4 regions of the Dehalobacter sp. TeCB1 genome follow, and region 1 is predicted to be linked to each of the others. Evidence: riboswitches for the same ligand, from Rfam matches in the RefSeq annotation. Region 1 holds a riboswitch; each other region holds the start of a gene.
The links. A riboswitch is a leader RNA that binds a small molecule or an ion and turns the genes downstream of it on or off. The one in region 1 is predicted to bind cyclic di-GMP.

Region 1 (4,651 bases):
TGAAAAGGGAGAATGCTCGTTTAGCACAAAAATTCGTCAGCACTGTCGATGATGTCTTCGAATATGCTCAAGCTAACAACATATCTGATGATGATTTTAGGATAATGGTTAACAATGCTCTTTGCGATCTTCTTGGAGTGGATGAGCCTGATTTAATGTAGCTCACGTCTGAATCTGTTTGACGCTTACGTTCAAAATACAAAACGTTTTCGTATTTGGGATAAGCCATTCAAAGGCTATTATTGTTAAGCTAATAAACGATGCATATTCATGATTTACGAATGTAGGGTGTTGTCTGGATTGAATAACCCTCCGTTGTTGGAATTTGAATGGAAGTGTCTTTTAATGATAAATTATCACAGAGTACATATAATCCGGTGTACAAGGTCTTCCCGGCTTTAGATCCCGGTCTGGTGGCGACAACCGAATTATTTGTTATAGTTGCACAGGTAATATTTAGATTGATACCCAGGGGGGAGCTTATTACCGCCTTAAGATCAGGCCATTCAATATAGTTATTCTCGAATATGATTTTAGCAGTTTTAACTTCATTTTTATTACCGACAGTCATAATAAGTGAGTTTTGCTTTTCAGAATACGGGGCAGGAGTTTTAATGACGATATGATTATCTCGTGCAATATAGGTGTCGGTAGGAGACGGGTTATCTAATCTGTAAGCGGGAAGGATACAATTATTAAAGCTCTCATTAACCATATAGGCATGAATTGTATTGTTAGAAAACGTGTAATTATGGATGGGTTGTCCGTAAGGCATCGCTAATTTATAGACATCAAACGTATTATTCTCCACAACGACGGTATCCATTTCATGTTGGTAGTAGCTTAGGCTTACCCAAAGCTCGTCGTAGGGTCTGTTAAAGATATCGGCATAAGATTTCTCTACGATATAGGTGTTATTCTTATAAAGTCGGTTAATTCCGTGATAGTCTCTCTTTGTGGCTGATTTGGATTTCATAAGTTCGGCATTGGATTTCGTAGCTGAGAATGAAATGTTATTTTTCCAATAATTATCTTCATAATCCAGATCCCAACAACTGAGGTAAGCGTCATATACTACTGTAGCTCGATTGATTACATGCAATCCCTCGACATGGTTATTGAAATAGTCGCATTTGTTTCCTTCGAAAAATATAAAGCAATGGTATAGCTCCGGTGACGGCGGCGCACCGTCCCAATCGTTGTCACTGGTTACGGTATTATCTCTAACTTCCAAGTAGGCCATCTTTTCAGCGACTTGAGAACCGTATGGATTCTCATTGGTAATTCCCTGAGTATAAAAAGCATATACGAAATTCTTGATATCATTGCCTATAAGTTCGGCGTGAGCTATCGGAACATCGTCAAGATAAATGAATCCTTTATAACGCTCTTTCAGATTTCTGCAGGTATTGTTATTAAATACAAAATGAGTGATGCCGAAGTCAGAGACTGTTGGATCAATAAATTGTACCTTAGAATCAGTAGTTTGTTTCCAGGTTAACAATCTAATATTCCCTTCAAAATAGCAATGCTCTATTTTGAAATTGTCTAGTTTTTTACTGCCTTGGATATTAAATATAAAAACATATCCGTTATTTTTTTGAGTGAACCGGATGTTTTCTATAGTGACTTGCTTTGCTTGAATGTTGAATAAAAATTCTTCACCAGTCGTATTAGTAAAAGCCAGTTCGGCTTTATTCGATGTCCCATTCATATTAATATTGCTGTTAATTAATTTGGCGTTAACCGAGCCGGAGATAAAATACTTACTGTCTACTAATATATTTGTACCTGAGTTTAGCTCTTTGCACAGAAGAGAATAATTTAAACTACCTTTAGAGGCATCATCCGGAATCATGCCAATTTGACTGCATGTTTTTCCGTTTAGTGTAGAGGATGAAACGGTTTTTGCGGCGAAAATATTTTGAGGTAACAAAAGACTAATTAGTACTGTTAATGAAATAATCACTGTAAGATGTTTACATTTATTCATAAGGCTCCTCTCCTCTCGAAGATAGCGAGCTTAGAATAAAAGCCGCTGATCCTTTGATGGACAGCGGCATAATTGCGTATTGTACTGCTAAAAAAATATAGCCGCAAATCCATCGTAAGATAGCGACTAATAGTCTAATAGTTCGGCGGCCTGGCGATCATCGGCATTACCCGGAAGACCCATAGCTTTGCGTCCTTTGCTTTCGCAAAGTTTGCCTTTATCGCTACCAAATATTCAACTAATCTTATGCTACCATACTATGTCAAATAATTCAAGTATTAATCAAATTTTGTCAATGCATCTAAAATTGGGGTACAGAATCTATAAATAAGTTATTTTACAGGGGTGAATGCAGCCTTGATACGACGGAATAACCAGTATGTTGGTTTTATTACGAAATAGAGCAGAAATAGAGAATCAGGCAGGCGAATGTGTTTGAACTCTATTTCAGATGGATATAGAGTTGACAGCATTTTAGAAAAGAAATAATTAAATTTGGAATTGTAATTATAGTATTTTGCATTTCTCAGAGAATATTCATGAGTTGGTTTTGGAGGTGAAGAAAGATTTGCGTCGTTTTTTATGCCTGAAAACTGTTCCATGACAATCCAAGCTAACTGCCAGGCTTTGGTATCATTTATCGCGGCGTTTAATAAATCATCGGGAAATTCGATACCATACAGCAGATCAAGCAATATAATAGTCTGATGCAATATTGGCAGCAATTCTAAATTTTCAGCAGCATCGATTATTCTTTTCCAATCAACACCTTGCATTATAAATTCTTTAATATCGTAAAGCCAACGTAATCGGTCCCATTTATGTTTGTACCCATGTACCATCAAAAAAATGAACCAGTGCGTGTCATCCATTACAAAAACGTGAGATCCGTGCAGTACATTTGTTTGGACATTAAGTTCAGATGCAGACGGGAAACCTTTGATATGATAAGAACGGATTCTCCAATGAAGCTCAACCACAATCGCATGTTTTTCGTTATAATATTGGAAATGATGTTCTTTTTTAAAATAAAATTTTCTTTGTTTGGGTGTTAATTCGAAATCTGGTGAGGTTCTTCTATAATCTAGTTCTTTTAACAACGTTTCTGTTTTAATCAATTCTTCGGGGTCGACTAGAATATCAATATCGCCAGAAGGTCTTAATGTAATATCTTCACCAATTCTAGTAGACAGCGGTGGCCCCTTTAAAAAAATAGGTTTTACTCCAAAGGATATCATGTATTTGGTAATCCGAACCATTTCTTCGGCTATGCTGATTGTATGTAGGCCATTTTTTAGACTATGTGTTTTTAGAGTATCCATAATATATAAAGGGATTGTCAGATTATGCTGAGATAACGCTTTATATAAAAGAGGGAAAAGACGATGAACTAGAGATAAACGCAATACTTTATCCCAATCTAACGAATTTGATTCTTCTTGATTAGGACTTATTCTTTGTGAGCATTCGAGAATAAACCTTAGTTCATATGGTATTTGAGGAATCGTGCTAGAATTAAAAGTCATAAATTAATGATCATTTCTTTCCATAAAATTGTATATAGGTGTACTTGATGAGTGCGACATGGTATAATTTAGAAAATATAATTGATTATTACATGAATAAGCATATTTTTCAACCAACTTATTTTAAAATTATTACTAATTGGAGAGTTTAAAATGGACACAATAATAGTTACTGGTGGTGCTGGATTTATTGGTTCTCACCTTTGCGAGAGATTGTTTTATGATGGCTGGCGGGTAATTAATGTAGATAATTTTAATGATTTTTATGATCCGTTAATTAAACGCAGAAATGCTGCAGATTGTAAAGAATTTTTGGTTCGCAATGGTTTATCTGGTGATAAATACATTGTTGCAGATGGCGACATCTGTGATATGATTTTCCTAAGAGATATTTTTAAAAAATTTCTTCCTCTGGCAGTCATTCACTTAGCAGCCTATGCCGGTGTTCGTCCGTCAATACAAAGACCTGAACTCTATGTTCAGGTGAATATAAATGGCACAACGAATGTACTCGAGTGTATGAAGGAATTTGGTGTCAAGTATCATGTTTTTGCATCATCTTCTTCTGTATATGGTAACAATTTAAAAGTGCCTTTTGCTGAAGATGATTTTGTTGACAAACCGATTTCTCCCTATGCCGCCACAAAAAAAGCCGGAGAATTACTATGCCATACATATCATCATCTCTATGATATTAATACAGCGTGTTTGCGATTTTTTACTGTATATGGCCCGCGCCAGAGGCCGGATTTAGCAATTCATAAATTTACTCAATTGATAATGGAGGGCAAACCAATTCCTTTTTATGGAAATGGTACTACCCAAAGAGATTATACCTATATTGATGATATTATTGATGGCATTGTCAGGGCATTGGATTGGGTAAGGAATGGTGAAAAAAGATATGAAATCTTTAACCTTGGCGAATCAAAAACCATCTCTTTATCAGAAATGGTTAATACACTTGAAACTGCATTAAACAGGAAAGCTGAGCTGGAAATGCTGCCGTCTCAGCCGGGAGATGTTGAGAGGACCTATGCAGATATTTCAAAATCAAAAATAATGCTTGATTACAATCCGACGACGGAATTTACTGAAGGCATTGCCAAGTTTATTAAATGGTACAGACGAA
Region 2 (4,651 bases), on a different contig from region 1:
TGATTTCTGTATGTATTTCGGGTCTTGGCAGAACAGGTAAGGAAATTGCCGGAGTATTATTACAAGAAGATGATATCAGAATCGTAGCGGCAATATGCAGTCGCCCACAGCCATAAAAGAGGCAAACATTTAGGAGAGATTAAAGGAGGAACAGGCTGAATAAAGATTGGAGAGGAGCATAATGAAATGCCGAGAGATTACAGGGATATACCTTTATGGAAAGATATAACGACAGAACAATGGCAGGATTGGCAATGGCAGATTGCCAATCGAATCACCGGAATAGATCAGTTGGTACAGGTGGTCAATCTTACCCAGGATGAGCGCCAGGGAGTAGAAGTAAGTCTTAAAAAATTACGTATGGCAATAACACCCTATTATGCGATGCTCATGAATCCTAATGATGCGCATTGCCCTATACGGCGGCAAGCAATACCGACGGTTCATGAAACTAAAATATCCAAGTTCGACAGTTGTGATCCGCTGCATGAAACAGTCGACTCGCCAGTCCCGGGTCTTACTCACAGATATCCGGACAGGGTACTTTTGCTTATTACTGATCAGTGTTCAATGTATTGTCGCCACTGTACAAGAAGACGATTTGCCGGGCATGAGGATAGGGCTCTTTCCCAGGACAATATCAAACGGGCGATTAATTATATCAGAGCGCATAAAGAAGTCAGAGATGTACTTTTGTCAGGAGGGGACGCCTTATGCCTCTCTGATGAAAGGCTGGAAGCAATCATAAGATCAATACGAGAAATCAAACATGTGGAAATAATACGGATAGGCACAAGAACACCAGTTGTCATGCCTCAGAGAATTACCGATACGCTCTGCAAAATGCTGAAAAAATATCATCCAATTTGGCTGAATACTCACTTTAACCACCCCAAGGAATTGACAGTTGAGGCTCGCATGGCATGTGAGAAATTGGCAGATGCCGGAATTCCTCTTGGCAACCAATCTGTACTTTTAAAAGACATTAACGATTGCCCCTATATAATGCGTGATTTGGTTCAGAAACTGGTAAGCTCCAGAATTAGACCATATTACCTTTATCAGTGCGACCTTTCAGAAGGAATAGAGCATTTCAGAACTCCGGTTTCTGTAGGGATTGAAATCATAGAAATGCTGCGTGGACATACCTCGGGTCTAGCTATTCCACAGTTTGTTGTGGATGCGCCTGGAGGCGGGGGGAAGATCCCAGTCAATCCACAATACTTGATTTCATATTCCCCTGAAAAGGTCATTCTTAGAAATTATGAAGGTGTAATTTGCACGTATAGCGAGCCTCGGGATAAAACGCACCAGTGCCGAAAATGCGGCACGTGCAGTAAATTCAAGAATAAAGAATACCGGGGATTAGAAAAGTTATACAGAGATGAACAAGTGTGCTTGATTCCAAGTACAAACGTAAGACTCAACAAGAGGGAGGACTTCCATGAATATAGATCAAGACGAATGTAAAAATTTATATACAAACTTTTCGGGTGTGGACATGTACGTGGATTATCGCAATAAAAGGCTTAAAATATTGAGTCATTCTCTTTTGTCTGAGTTGATAATCAAAGAGATTATTGATTATTCCAAAAAAGAAAATCTGGGTAAGATTATTGCGAATTGTTATAAACAAGATCTTAGTCTCTTTGAGGAATGTGGGTTTGTAGCAGAGGGGGTTATCGACGGTTTTTTTCAGGGAGAGGATGCAACTTGTATGTCCCTTTTTCTTGATACGAAGCGCAAAAATTCACTCTATGAGGAGAAAGAAAACAGAATTATCGATTATTGCGTTAAGAATACCAATAAATTCGAGCTGACTAAGAATAAAAACTATACGATAAGGCAGGCCGTGCCGGACGATATTCCCCAGATAATTCAGCTTTTTCAAACGGCATTTGAAACCTATCCAACTCCTATTTTCAGCAGAGAGTATCTTCAAAAAGTCATGCAGGATCATATTTTGTATATGGTAGCGGAAGAAGAAGGAAAAATTATCAGTATTGCTTCGGCGGATCTTGACAAACAACACATGAACGCTGAAATAACTGATTGCGCCACTTATCCAAAGTATAGAGGCAGAAACATATTAAGCGAATTGATATTCCAACTGGAAACACACTTGAAACGCAATGGCTTTGCTACAGCATATAGCCTTTCAAGAGCTAACAATCTTGGAATCAACAGGTCTTTAAGCAAGCTGGGGTATATGTATCGGGGTAGACTAATCAACAACTGCCATATTTGCGGCGGTTTTGAAGATATGAATATTTGGGTAAAAACTTTAAAATAGTAAAATACTATTTTGTAAGTCAAGGGGAAGAAGATTTTTGAGAGATAGCCTGATTTGCTAAAGGATTATATTAAAAAACAAAATACTTAAGATAAATACCTGGACACTTCAGCATAAAGTGGATATATTCAGGGTATTCAAAAGAATAATTTTCTGTTATAATATAAAAGCTTAAGCAAAAATAACAATATATAGTTGTACAGGTTGATGCAAACTTCGTGAAAGTGAAGGACGCTAAAGCTATGGGTCTAAGGTTGCTTGTAAGTTGCTATGATTGCCAGGCTGCAAGTAATATGAACTTCTTGGGGGGGAGTAGTTCCGTTTTGGAGTACTCTCTTTTTTATATCTTTAATTTTCACTTGGGAGGATAGTACATATGAAACAAATGGGCATCGGACAAGCATTCAGAGCAAATTTTCTGGGTCATGCTCCGGACTGGTACAAAAGAACAATTCTTGCTTTTCTGGTGTTGAACCCTATTTTGATGGTTACCGCCGGTATGTACGTTACCGGGTGGGTGTTGATTGTCGAATTTATTTTTACCCTGGCAATGGCGTTAAAATGTTATCCGCTTCCTGCCGGTGGGCTTCTGGCGATCGAAGCCGTTGTGCTCGGACTTACTAACCCTCATATGGTCTATCACGAGGTTGAAATGAACCTGCCGGTTATTCTTCTTCTGATGTTCATGGTTGCCGGGATCTATTTTATGAAAGAAGGTCTTGTGTACCTGTTTTCCAAGCTCCTTACTAAAGTACACTCTAAAGTCGCGCTTTCATTCCTGTTCGCTGTACTGGGTGCGGTTCTTTCCGCGTTTTTGGACGCGCTGACCGTAACGGCAGTGATTATCGCCGTGGCCTATGGTTTCTATAGCATCTTCCACAAGTTTGCTTCCAGCGAAAAAGTATACGAAACGTATGACATTAATCACGACCATAGTGTTGATGAGAAACTTCATGAGGACCTGGACGAGTTTCGTGGTTTTCTGCGTAATCTTATGATGCATGGTGCTGTGGGCACTGCGCTGGGCGGAGCAATAACACTGGTTGGTGAACCGCAGAACCTGTTGATTGGCTCCATTATGCAATGGGACTTCGTAGATTTCTTTATACAATGTGCCCCTGTGTCTATCCCGGTATTGATCGTTGGTCTTCTGACCACCATTATCCTTGAAGTTACTAAGTTCTGGGGGTACGGCTACCAGCTTCCGGAATCTGTGAGAAATGTTATGGAAGATGATGTAAAAGTCAAAGATGCTGCCAGGAATATGCGCGGACGTGTGCGCCTGATTGTTATGGCTTTGTGCGGCGTTATGCTGATCTTCTCCCTGGCACTGCACTTGGCGGAAGTAGGTATTATTGGTCTTATGATTATTATCCTGCTTACTGCTTTCAACGGGGTTACTGAAGAAAAGCGCATCGGTCATGCGTTTGAAGAAGCATTGCCGTTTACTGCGCTGCTGGTCGTATTTTTTGCCGTCGTTGCGGTTATTCATGACCAGCATTTGTTTACGCCGATTATTCAATGGGTGCTGAACATGGAAGGGCAGAACCAGCTTGTGGCTTTCTTTGCGGCCAACGGTGTCCTTTCGGCAATCAGTGACAATGTTTTTGTGGCTACGGTATATATGACTGAAACACAGCAAGCGTTTGAAGCCGGAGCTATTGCGCTGGAGCAGTACAACAAGCTGGCAGTTGCCATCAACATGGGTACAAATATCCCTTCCGTTGCCACACCAAATGGTCAGGCGGCGTTTCTGTTTCTCTTGACTTCTGCACTTGCACCGCTGATTCGCCTGTCTTACGCTGAGATGGTAAAACTGGCTCTGCCATACGCCGTCGTTATGACTGCAACAGGTTTACTGGCAACAATGTACCTGTTATAACACTTAAGGATATCAAATTACAAGGGTTTGAGCATTACTGATTTTTTAGTATCTCGACTTTCGGTGACCTTATATACGATGAGAAAGATTGTCCGTTGTTAAGACTGAGGTTGTCACACTTTTAAGCCTGTCCACAGATCCTACGAGTGAAGTTAGCCCCAAGGAGTGTGGATATCATGACTGATCCAATAACTAATACAGTATCTAATACACAACGGATATCATCAGGGGACGCACGCCGCATGTCATCGCGGCTGAAATTAACATGATCAAATACTGGACGGAGAGTATCTACCTTGCCGCCGCTGTCGAGATTAGAAGGCGGCTGACGGAAGCCAAGGCCCTGCTTATGTTTGGAGAATGGGGCCAGTGGCTGGAGGAGTCGGTCAGTTACTCTCAGCGTACGGCCGACAGACTGATGAAGGTCTTCAGAGAGTACGGGAGCAAACTGCCCGAGGCTTCCGCCTGCAGCTCAA
Region 3 (4,651 bases), on a different contig from region 1:
TTTCATAAAAAAAGAAATCGATTTTGAGGACGGCAGCAGTGAATATTATTGTCTGACAAATAAAGGTATTGAAGAAATACTTTCAGTGAAGAGTCTTGATAAAGCTGAAAAAGAAATCCTGAAAATGCTGGGAAAAAACGAGAAGGAAGGTGAAGGACCCCCTTCATTTACATTTCATGAATTATTAGATAATCAAGATATTTTTGGTGGTCTGTATGATAAAGATCCGGATGAGTTTAAGATCGGGAAATATGATACTATTGTTCGAAAAGAATTTGGAGAACATAACAGAATTACATTTAATGAACTTGAGGATAATATCTATAAAAAATATACAGATGAAAATTCTGAGGTAAATGAAAGTAAGGCTGAAGATGAGCTTGAGAATCTTAAAAAAAGAATTGAAAAGCTAGTGCTCAATGGCTTCGTTGAATATGATAAAGCAACCGGCATATATTCTTTTACTGATGAAATGGAAAAATATTTTGAGTACGACAAGGAAAAGGGTGTTTATCTATTTACAGATCAAGCAATAGATGAACTTCATATTCCCGTGCAAATGGAATTTACCCGTTATGATGCAAACGTGACTTTAGGTTATATAGATAAAGCTCCAGAGGGCCTTTTGACACTTGATTCTCTAAAGGAAACTATTCAGAAGGAGATTGTCAACCAAGAGGCCGACAAAGTATATGAAAGACTTAAGTATTTATTGGAATCTAAAGATGAATCCTTGGAAAAAATAGTAAAGCACTTCATTGTCGAGGATTCAACCGGGAATTTATCTTGTACCGAAGAAGGGCAATTTCTTGGAAAAAGTCTTAATAGATTTGATAAATTTATTAAGAGTGAGACAGGAAGCGAATTATTAGAGTCTCTTAAAGGGTTATCCGATGAGGAAGCAGTTCCCTTGATGGGTAATTTTAAGGAGCAATATGAGAAAGGCTATATTATTCGGGATGAATCCGGAAGTTTGATAATCAATCCTGTCTATCGGGATATAAAGGACTTACTTTATCAGGTTTATAAAGAAGGTGGGAGTTTGAATAAGGCAGCATTAAAAGGTATTCTACATAAAAATATGTTCAATCTGGAAGCACAAAGAACTTTTAAATATTTAATCAGGAGATTAGATAACCTTAAAAAGGGTAATTATTTGACCGGCGCAAAGGGAGAATATAAATTAAATGCTACCGGTATAGAAAAAAGACAAGATTTATTAATTCCTCAAAGAAATCTCTTACGGAAAAGTCTCACATATTTAAAGCAGCTTGGCTTAATAACGCAAACAGGCATGAGTTATCAGGTGACCGAACGTTACTATAAATATATGAAAGACGTTGCAATAAGTAAAAAAGATAAGACAGTGAGAACGAGTAATCTTCCGAATGACATTGTTAAACTTATTGATCGGACACAAAATAAATTGGATGTAGGAAAGATTGAACGTAATAACAACAGAATGTTAACGGGGAAGTATCTCAACAATGCGTATGCTGAAGTAGAGACTAATTATCAAAGTATTAGGTCTTTCTGTAATGTTCAGGATATTGTAGATAAACCAATTAAGAATCTGGCTACAATCTTATTGGTATCCGGAATTGGGTTTGAGCAGGTTAAAGAAATGCTTCATAGTTGGAATATTAGATCGAATTCTAATATAAACACGGAGCTAATTAATGATATCTCAGATGAAGCATATGAGAAATACTTAGAAAATAAACAGTGGGGCAAATCAACAGTTATTTCTACTAAGGAATGGAAGGAAACTTTTTTGGCACTTGGAGTACAGGATAAAGATATTCCTAAGTGGATGTATAAAGGGGAGAATTGGGAAACATTTAACCAGCATGGCATCGGAGCAGCTACGATGGCAAATGATTTATGGAAAAGTGTATGGAGAGAGTTAGAAAAACAAAGAATGCAGCAAGAAGCTCAAGCTGAATTTATGAAGGATCGGATGAGTAAGCAATTAGGGCTTAGAAATAAAGAAGCCGAAATAGAAAAAATTAGGAAAAGTAAGGATAGAAGCGCATTATTTAGAGAAGATGAGTTAGAACGCTAATATCTTGAGTATAAGGCCAAATCTGCGTTTGTAAATTTGTAGCAATTTGGTAAATAATGATAATAAGTTTTATATTATTTTGATTACGTTTTGTAATCAACCTAACAGAATACAAGCCTTTCAGTTAATAGCAAACTTGGCGAAAGCCAGGGACGCAAAACTTCGGGTCTAAGGTGGAAACACTATGATAGCCGAGTCGCCTAGAGGGTTATTTTATTTTCAGGCGTTGCTATTGGCAACGCTATTTCTATTTCAAGGAGGTAAATTTTGGCTACTCTATCTAATAAAGAAATTGATAAATCAATTAGAATACGAACAATATCAGTTATCGTTGTTATTATATTGGACGTTTTACTTTTACCTTGGATTATTAAATTTCCTTCTTTTTTTGTTAAGGATTTCGTTAATGCCCCAACACTATGGTTTAATTACGGATTGGTAAGAGCTATTAAAGATCTCTTTTCTCAGCCTGATTATTTAAAACTATTTTTGTTTCTGCAACTTCCTGTTTCTGCTTTTATAATTTGGATAACCTGGAATGTGGATCGTTTAAAAAAGAAAAACAGGATAAAAGACGGGATCGGGGGGCCGGAACCTGCCGGGACCGGGCAACATGGTACAAGCCGGTGGCAAAACAAAAATGAAATGGATGAGACTGTAAATGTTTGGTACACCGAAATGCCTTTAAATAATAAGGGTGGAATAGTTTTCGGTATGGAAAAATCAAAAGGTGGGAAAGAAAAGGTATGGTTGAATAAAGAGGATCGTCATACGCTGATTCTAGGGGCAACTCGATCCGGAAAAGATAGGAAAATCCTGATGCCTACTATTTGGGAACTTGCAAAAGCCGGGGAAAGCATGATAATAGGTGATCCAAAAGGTGAAAGCTACATAACCACAAGAGATTATTTACAAAGTAAAGGTTATAAAGTCATTGCTCTCAATCTTCGAGATCCAGCTTTAGGAAATCAGTGGAATATGTTAAATCAAGTAAATAAAGCAGTTGATAATAATGATATTGCCAAGGCTTCAGAACTGGCTTGGAATATTTCAAATATTATTGGCAAACAAAACTTCGGCAAAGGGGATCAGCCTATCTGGCAAAATGGTCAAGAAAGTGCCCTGGCAGCATTAATTCTTTTAACGGCTTTTAATAGTGAGTTTAAATTTCAGAGGCATATGGCAACGGTATATCATTTATTGGCTTTATATGGACAACCGGTTATAACTCCTAACGGTTTTGAATTCGTTCCATTATTGGAATATATGAATCGATTACCAATAAAACATCCGGCAAAGGCAGCCTTCGCGGTGGCTTCTATTGCTCCTTATAAAATGAGGGCGAGTTTTTTTACTACAGTATTATCGAGTTTAAGACTTTTCACAGATCCTAATATTGCTGATATGACAGCAAAGCAAGACCATGAATTTGCAGATATTGGGATCGAAAAAACGGCTGTATTCTTAATTATACCAGACGAAATCAGTACAAGAGACGTTCTTGCAACTCTATATATTGACCAGGTATATCAATCTTTAGTAGAGCTTGCTAACCAACGTGGGGGAAGAATTCCAAGACGTGTAAATATAATTTTGAATGAATTTGGTAATTTGCCTCCAATACCAGACTTTGATAAAAAGCTTACCGTTGCCGGTGGCCGTGGGATTAGATTCACTCTAGCCATTCAGGATATTACTCAAATTAAGAAGCTTTATAAGGAAAATGCCCAAACAATCACGGGTAACTGCCATGATTGGATATATTTAAAAACTGCCGATGTAGATACAGCGAAACTTATAAGTGAAAAAACAGGCAAATATACGGTGGAAACTGAAAATGCAAGTAGCTCTATCCAATCAAAGGGACACAGTATGAGTCACGGGGTCGGGTTAGCTCAAAGGGCATTACTACTTCCGGATGAAGTTCTCAGATGGAATATTAATGAGAGTTTAATATTGCCTATAAGTGAATTTCCTGCAAGATATCCATTACCCGATTTATCCTTGTGGAGTGCGAATAGTGAACTTGGTTTTTCGAGTACCGGAGATAAGGATGTGGATATGGAGAATGCGAGACAGATTCTAGAAAAAAGATGGGACCAAACACCAAGGAGAATTCTTGAAGATGTTAAGATATGGCTGCCTGATATGGGCGAATCTTCGGATTCTGAAGGGGGGGAATTTATTCAAAGTAATGATGATGGTACACAGTTAAGTCTAGACAATGAAATGAACGAATCGGATGAATATGAAAAAGACTTTTTATAATTTTAGGAGGAATTAAGATGTCTAAAAAAAGAGTATTGGTATCTCGTATTAAATCTATATTGATTCTTGGGCTTGTTATCTCGTCATTCGCCTTGCCGGTTTATGCGGATGAACCTAAATTAGTTTCTGGTACATTGGCTTTATTTACAGCAGCAACGTCATGGCTTACAGGTTTAATCCCTGTGGGTTCGGGATTATTCCTTGGATATCAAGCATGGCTTAAATCGATGTCTGAGGATCAGGCTATCATTGCGGAAAAAAATCGTCTTATGAAAAATGTACTTATTGGGGCTGCTATCGCTACAACCGCAAGCGGAT
Region 4 (4,651 bases), on a different contig from region 1:
GCCAACAAGTGCATTTACTGCCGGCGTTGTGAAACGATGTGCAATAAGGTCCAAACCTGCGGTATCCTGTCAGGGATCGGCCGCGGATTTGAAGCCTTTGTTGGCCCTGCCTTTAATATTCCGATGGTAGAGTCTTCTTGTACTTACTGCGGGCAATGTGTTCAGGTATGCCCTACAGCAGCGCTTACGGAAATTAATCATACCGATAAAGTATGGGAAGCTTTAAATGATCCGGATAAATATGTGATTGTCCAAACTGCTCCGGCTATCCGCGTAGCCATCGGAGAAATATTTGATATGGAACCGGGGACGATTGCAACCGGCCAGCTTGTAACCGCCTTAAAGCGTATCGGATTTAACGCAGTTTTCGATACGGATTTTGGAGCGGACTTGACAATTATGGAAGAAGCCTCAGAACTGATCTACCGTCTGCAGAACAATAAAACACTTCCGATACTCACGAGCTGCTGTCCGGCCTGGGTCAAATTTATTGAGCATCAGTTCCCTGAATTGTTGGAAGTGCCTTCCACCTGCAAGTCACCGCATATTATGTTTGGTACAATCGTTAAAACTTATTATGCCGAGAAGAATGGCATTGACCCGGACAATATTGTAGTGGTCTCCGTCATGCCCTGTATTGCCAAGAAAGCCGAGGCCAAGCGTCCGGAACTAACTAAGGATGAGCATAATAACGTCGATATTGTCGTCACGACCCGGGAACTTGGCCTAATGATCAAAGAAGCCGGTCTGGATTTTATCAATCTGCCTTCGAGTGAATATGACAGACCATTGGGTGAAACCACAGGTGCCTCAGTGATCTTCGGAACCAGCGGCGGGGTTATCGAAGCTGCGCTCCGGACAGCTTATGAGTGGCTGACCGGTAAAGAATTACAGAAAGTTGAGTTCGAGCAGCTCCGGGGAGATGGAGGCTTGCGAAAGGCCACAGTTCAAATTGGCGACAAGATGCTACGGATAGGCATTGCCAGCGGGCTCGGAAACGCCCGGACTCTGCTTGAGGAAATCAGGGACGGTAAGAATCAATACGAAGCCATTGAAATTATGGCTTGTCCCGGAGGCTGTGTTGCCGGAGGTGGGCAGCCCTACCATCACGGCAATTTTGAAATTGTCCGCAAGCGTCAGGAAGCGATCTATCAGGAAGATAAAAATAAAAAGATCAGAAAATCTCATGAGAATTCAGAAATCCAGAAACTTTATCAGGAATATCTGGGCCAGCCTTTCAGTGACACTGCCCATAGATTGCTTCATACTCATTTTGAAGAGAGAGAAAGAATCTAATAGTACCGCAGCAAAATATACGCCGAGGCGATCACAATGGATAGAATCATGAACGGAAATCCGATCAGGAAGTATTTTTTGTAGCTGATCGTATAGCCGTTTTTTTCGGCAATCCCTGAGACAATGACGTTGGCCGAGGCACCGACAATGGTACCGTTTCCGCCCAGGCAGGCGCCCAGAGCCAGAGACCACCAGAGCGGCTGGAGCTGTTCTGGGGTCAGCCCGCCGAGGACCCCGATTTTTTGAATCAACGGAATCATGGTGGCCACGAACGGAATATTATCGACGAAAGCTGAAAAAATAGCGGAAAGCCAGACAATCAGCATCGCCATGACGACCGGCACACCGCCGGTAAGCCCAAGGCTCCATTCAGCAACCTTGTCCAGGACGCCAACTTCGACCAATCCTCCGACTAAAACGAATAATCCGGTAAAGAAGAAGATCGTCGGCCATTCAATCGCCAGAAATACCTCTTCCGGTTCCTCACGGCTCAGCACCATGAGCAGCATGCCTCCGGCCAGCGCAATCGTAGCGGTCTCAACATGGATGACGGCGTGCAGCATAAAACCGACAATGGTCAGAGCGAGCACGGCCAGGCTTCTTTTGAGCTGGGCCCAGTCTTTAATATAGTCGTATTCATTTTGCGACAGCAGCAGGGCGATGGATTCCTTATCGGTCTTTAGCTTTTGGCGATAAAGAAAATAAAAGCCCAATAGGGTAACAGCCAAGATCACAATCGTCACAGGTGCCAGGTTCACCATGAAATCCATAAAAGTAAGCTCTGCCGGTCCGGCAATCATGATATTCGGCGGATCACCGATCAGGGTCGCGGTTCCCCCGATGTTGCTGGCTAGAATCTGGGTAATCAAAAAAGGTATTGGGTTTAATTTCAAGGTTTCGGCAATCACAATGGAAACCGGAACGACCAGCAAAACAGTCGTCACGTTATCCAGAAAAGCCGATAAAACGGCAGTCAGTATAGCCAAAGAGATCAGCAGTCTGATTGGATTGCCTTTGACTTTCTTGGCGACCCAAATAGCCAGAAAGCCGAAGACACCGGAACGTCTGGTCAGATCGACAATGATCATCATGCCGATAAGTAAGCCCAGCGTATTCCAGTCGATGTGTTCCACAGCAGTTTCCTGCGGGAATACACCCAAAAGAATCAGGAGACAGGCACCGAGGGCCGCGGCGACAGCCCGCGGGATTTTCTCCGTTACGATCAGTGCATACGTAGCTACAAAAATAACAAGGGTCAGAATCAAGGTCATGAATCGTGCACCTCCATCATTAGTGTGGTCAATTTTTATTGGCCTAACCGGTTAGAATATACCAAAATAGTTGAAATAAAAAAGAGCAGATCCATAAAAGGAACTGCTCTTCCCTGAGAAGTTCAAAATCCTTGTAGTCTGGCAATCCTGTCAGAATATCCTGGAAATGCATTTGGATTCCATTCATTTTGTATTGCATGCATTTCAAATTCCCTGATTTAGACCCATAACTTTAGCGTCCTTCACTTTCGTGAAGTTTGCCCCAACACATTAAAAATCATATTATATTTTATTTGCAAATCTGAAAAATCCTGATCAACTGGATTGTGTCCAGAAAAGAAGTATAGCATCTCCGTTCATATTTTGTAAAGATCAGTTCGATCTTCTCAAATAATATTCAAAATTCTCGAGTGCCCAGGCATCATGGTACAAATTCCCTTCCCGGGATGCAGGGTCCAAAAGTGAAGTGCAATAGGCTGTTCTTTTTCCATCGGCTAGCTCTTGAAATATTTCGAGGTATTTCCATTTGGCCTTTTTGGCAAAGCTTTCGTTACTGTTGGCTTGCTTGGCCAGCATAAAGCAGGTTTTTATGCTTCTGTTCAGCGTGCAGAGGCTTTGGGCCTGACACTTGTCACAGCCGATGAACTGGGTCATATCAATTTCCACGGTCGTGACAAAGCCGACTTTGAAAGGAGTATAATGCACAATCCTTGGTGATAATTCAGCATCGCCATACCCGCATTCCTCATTCCAATAACCGATCCGGTCAATGAGCTCAGGCCGTAACCCCTGAAGACATCCCGGAATAAAATCCATGATTACATCAATGCCGGCATTTCTCAGCTGAAGATAGGATAGATCATTCTTGACCTGAGGAATGACGGGAGGGAGAAATCTCGGATAAGGGTTATCCCGCATGGTTCCTAAGAGACCCACTTCCGGAAAAGCTTCAAATATTTCCATATACCTGGTCAGCCAGTTTTTGGTCTTGATATAGACATCGCTGTCAATCGTGAAGAAATACTGGTTGGGCTTTCTCTTTCTGAGGTTGTAGTTCAGGACATAGATCGGCCCCCGGTTAACCTTCAAGCGTGTTTTGGATTTAATTCTTTTGTCCTGAAGGCTTTTGATATAATTCCAGGTATCATCTTTGGAGTTGCAGTCGATGATATGCATTTCAAAATCTTCGTCTGAATCCAAAATCTTGTTTAGGTTCTGCATGGTAAGCCCGAGACGGTTGAAGGTAACATAGCTGATAAAAGGAGGAGGGGAGGTGCTGTCTGTCGGGTTCTGTACAGAAGGTTCAATGATTTCTTCCAGGATCCCAGGATCTAGAATCTGTTGAAGGATGGTGGCGTCGTCTAATTCTTCCCAGTCAATGTTTTTTGGAACCGCTTGTTGAGAAATTTCCGCAGTAGGGGTGTCAGCGGCTTCCTGAACAGGGAAGGGGCTGACGCGTTTTTGCAGGGCAGAGGCTTGAGCCTGATTAATGGCTTCAAGAACAAGCTGTATCGCAGTTTTGATCAAAATAGAAGAAAGTTCCTTCATATCATCAGTCCTTTAGGGGAATGGGTTTCAACCAATTCTTTTAAATGTTTAACCGGTCGGGCAGGGACACCGACGGCCGTGCAGTATTCCGGGATGTTGCGAGTGACGGCAGCACCAGCCCCGATGATGCTCCACCTGCCAATCTCTTTTTCGGGGATCACCACAGTTTTGGAACCGATTTCACAACCTTCATGGACCTGCACGTTTCCGGCCAGGGTGACGTCCCAGTATAAAGAGGAGTAATCCCGGACAGCCGTATCGTGGCCAATCCTGCAGCCCGGATTTAAGGCTACGTGACTACCTATCCTGACATCCGTCGACAGAAAACTGTTCCAGCAGATGATATTGCCGCAGCCCAATTGAACGGAGTGGCTTATTCGGGCAGCGGGATGAATCAGGTTGGCAAAATATAGCTGAAAACAGGACAGGCTGGCGATCAGACGGTATTTATCCGTCGGTCTCGCGATCGCACATACAATCCAGAGAGGGTGCCCTGTGTTTTTTTCGAGCCAGTCCAGGTTGCCCAGAACAGGATA

Region 2: another riboswitch for cyclic di-GMP. It lies ahead of nhaB (sodium/proton antiporter NhaB); the one in region 1 lies ahead of A7D23_RS14855 (hypothetical protein).
Region 3: another riboswitch for cyclic di-GMP. It lies ahead of A7D23_RS09545 (VirD4-like conjugal transfer protein, CD1115 family); the one in region 1 lies ahead of A7D23_RS14855 (hypothetical protein).
Region 4: another riboswitch for cyclic di-GMP. It lies ahead of A7D23_RS01070 (ArsB/NhaD family transporter); the one in region 1 lies ahead of A7D23_RS14855 (hypothetical protein).

Annotation. Positions count from the first base shown of each region.
Region 1 is NZ_MCHF01000067.1:91,521-96,171, forward strand. It holds gene A7D23_RS14855 (hypothetical protein) at 269-1,993, opposite strand; cyclic di-GMP riboswitch class I at 2,135-2,219, opposite strand; gene A7D23_RS14860 (nucleotidyltransferase family protein) at 2,326-3,519, opposite strand; gene A7D23_RS14865 (NAD-dependent epimerase/dehydratase family protein) at 3,673-4,651, shown strand, end outside.
Region 2 is NZ_MCHF01000063.1:583-5,233, forward strand. It holds gene ablA (lysine 2,3-aminomutase) at 187-1,470, shown strand; gene ablB (putative beta-lysine N-acetyltransferase) at 1,445-2,293, shown strand; cyclic di-GMP riboswitch class I at 2,492-2,583, shown strand; gene nhaB (sodium/proton antiporter NhaB) at 2,670-4,175, shown strand; gene A7D23_RS13440 (DUF3102 domain-containing protein) at 4,441-4,651, shown strand, end outside.
Region 3 is NZ_MCHF01000035.1:3,876-8,526, forward strand. It holds gene mobP3 (MobP3 family relaxase) at 1-2,065, shown strand, start outside; cyclic di-GMP riboswitch class I at 2,185-2,269, shown strand; gene A7D23_RS09545 (VirD4-like conjugal transfer protein, CD1115 family) at 2,333-4,333, shown strand; gene A7D23_RS09550 (hypothetical protein) at 4,351-4,651, shown strand, end outside.
Region 4 is NZ_MCHF01000005.1:14,550-19,200, reverse strand. It holds gene A7D23_RS01075 (NADH-dependent [FeFe] hydrogenase, group A6) at 1-1,296, shown strand, start outside; gene A7D23_RS01070 (ArsB/NhaD family transporter) at 1,293-2,567, opposite strand; cyclic di-GMP riboswitch class I at 2,697-2,839, opposite strand; gene A7D23_RS01065 (glycosyltransferase) at 2,940-4,115, opposite strand; gene A7D23_RS01060 (acetyltransferase) at 4,112-4,651, opposite strand, start outside.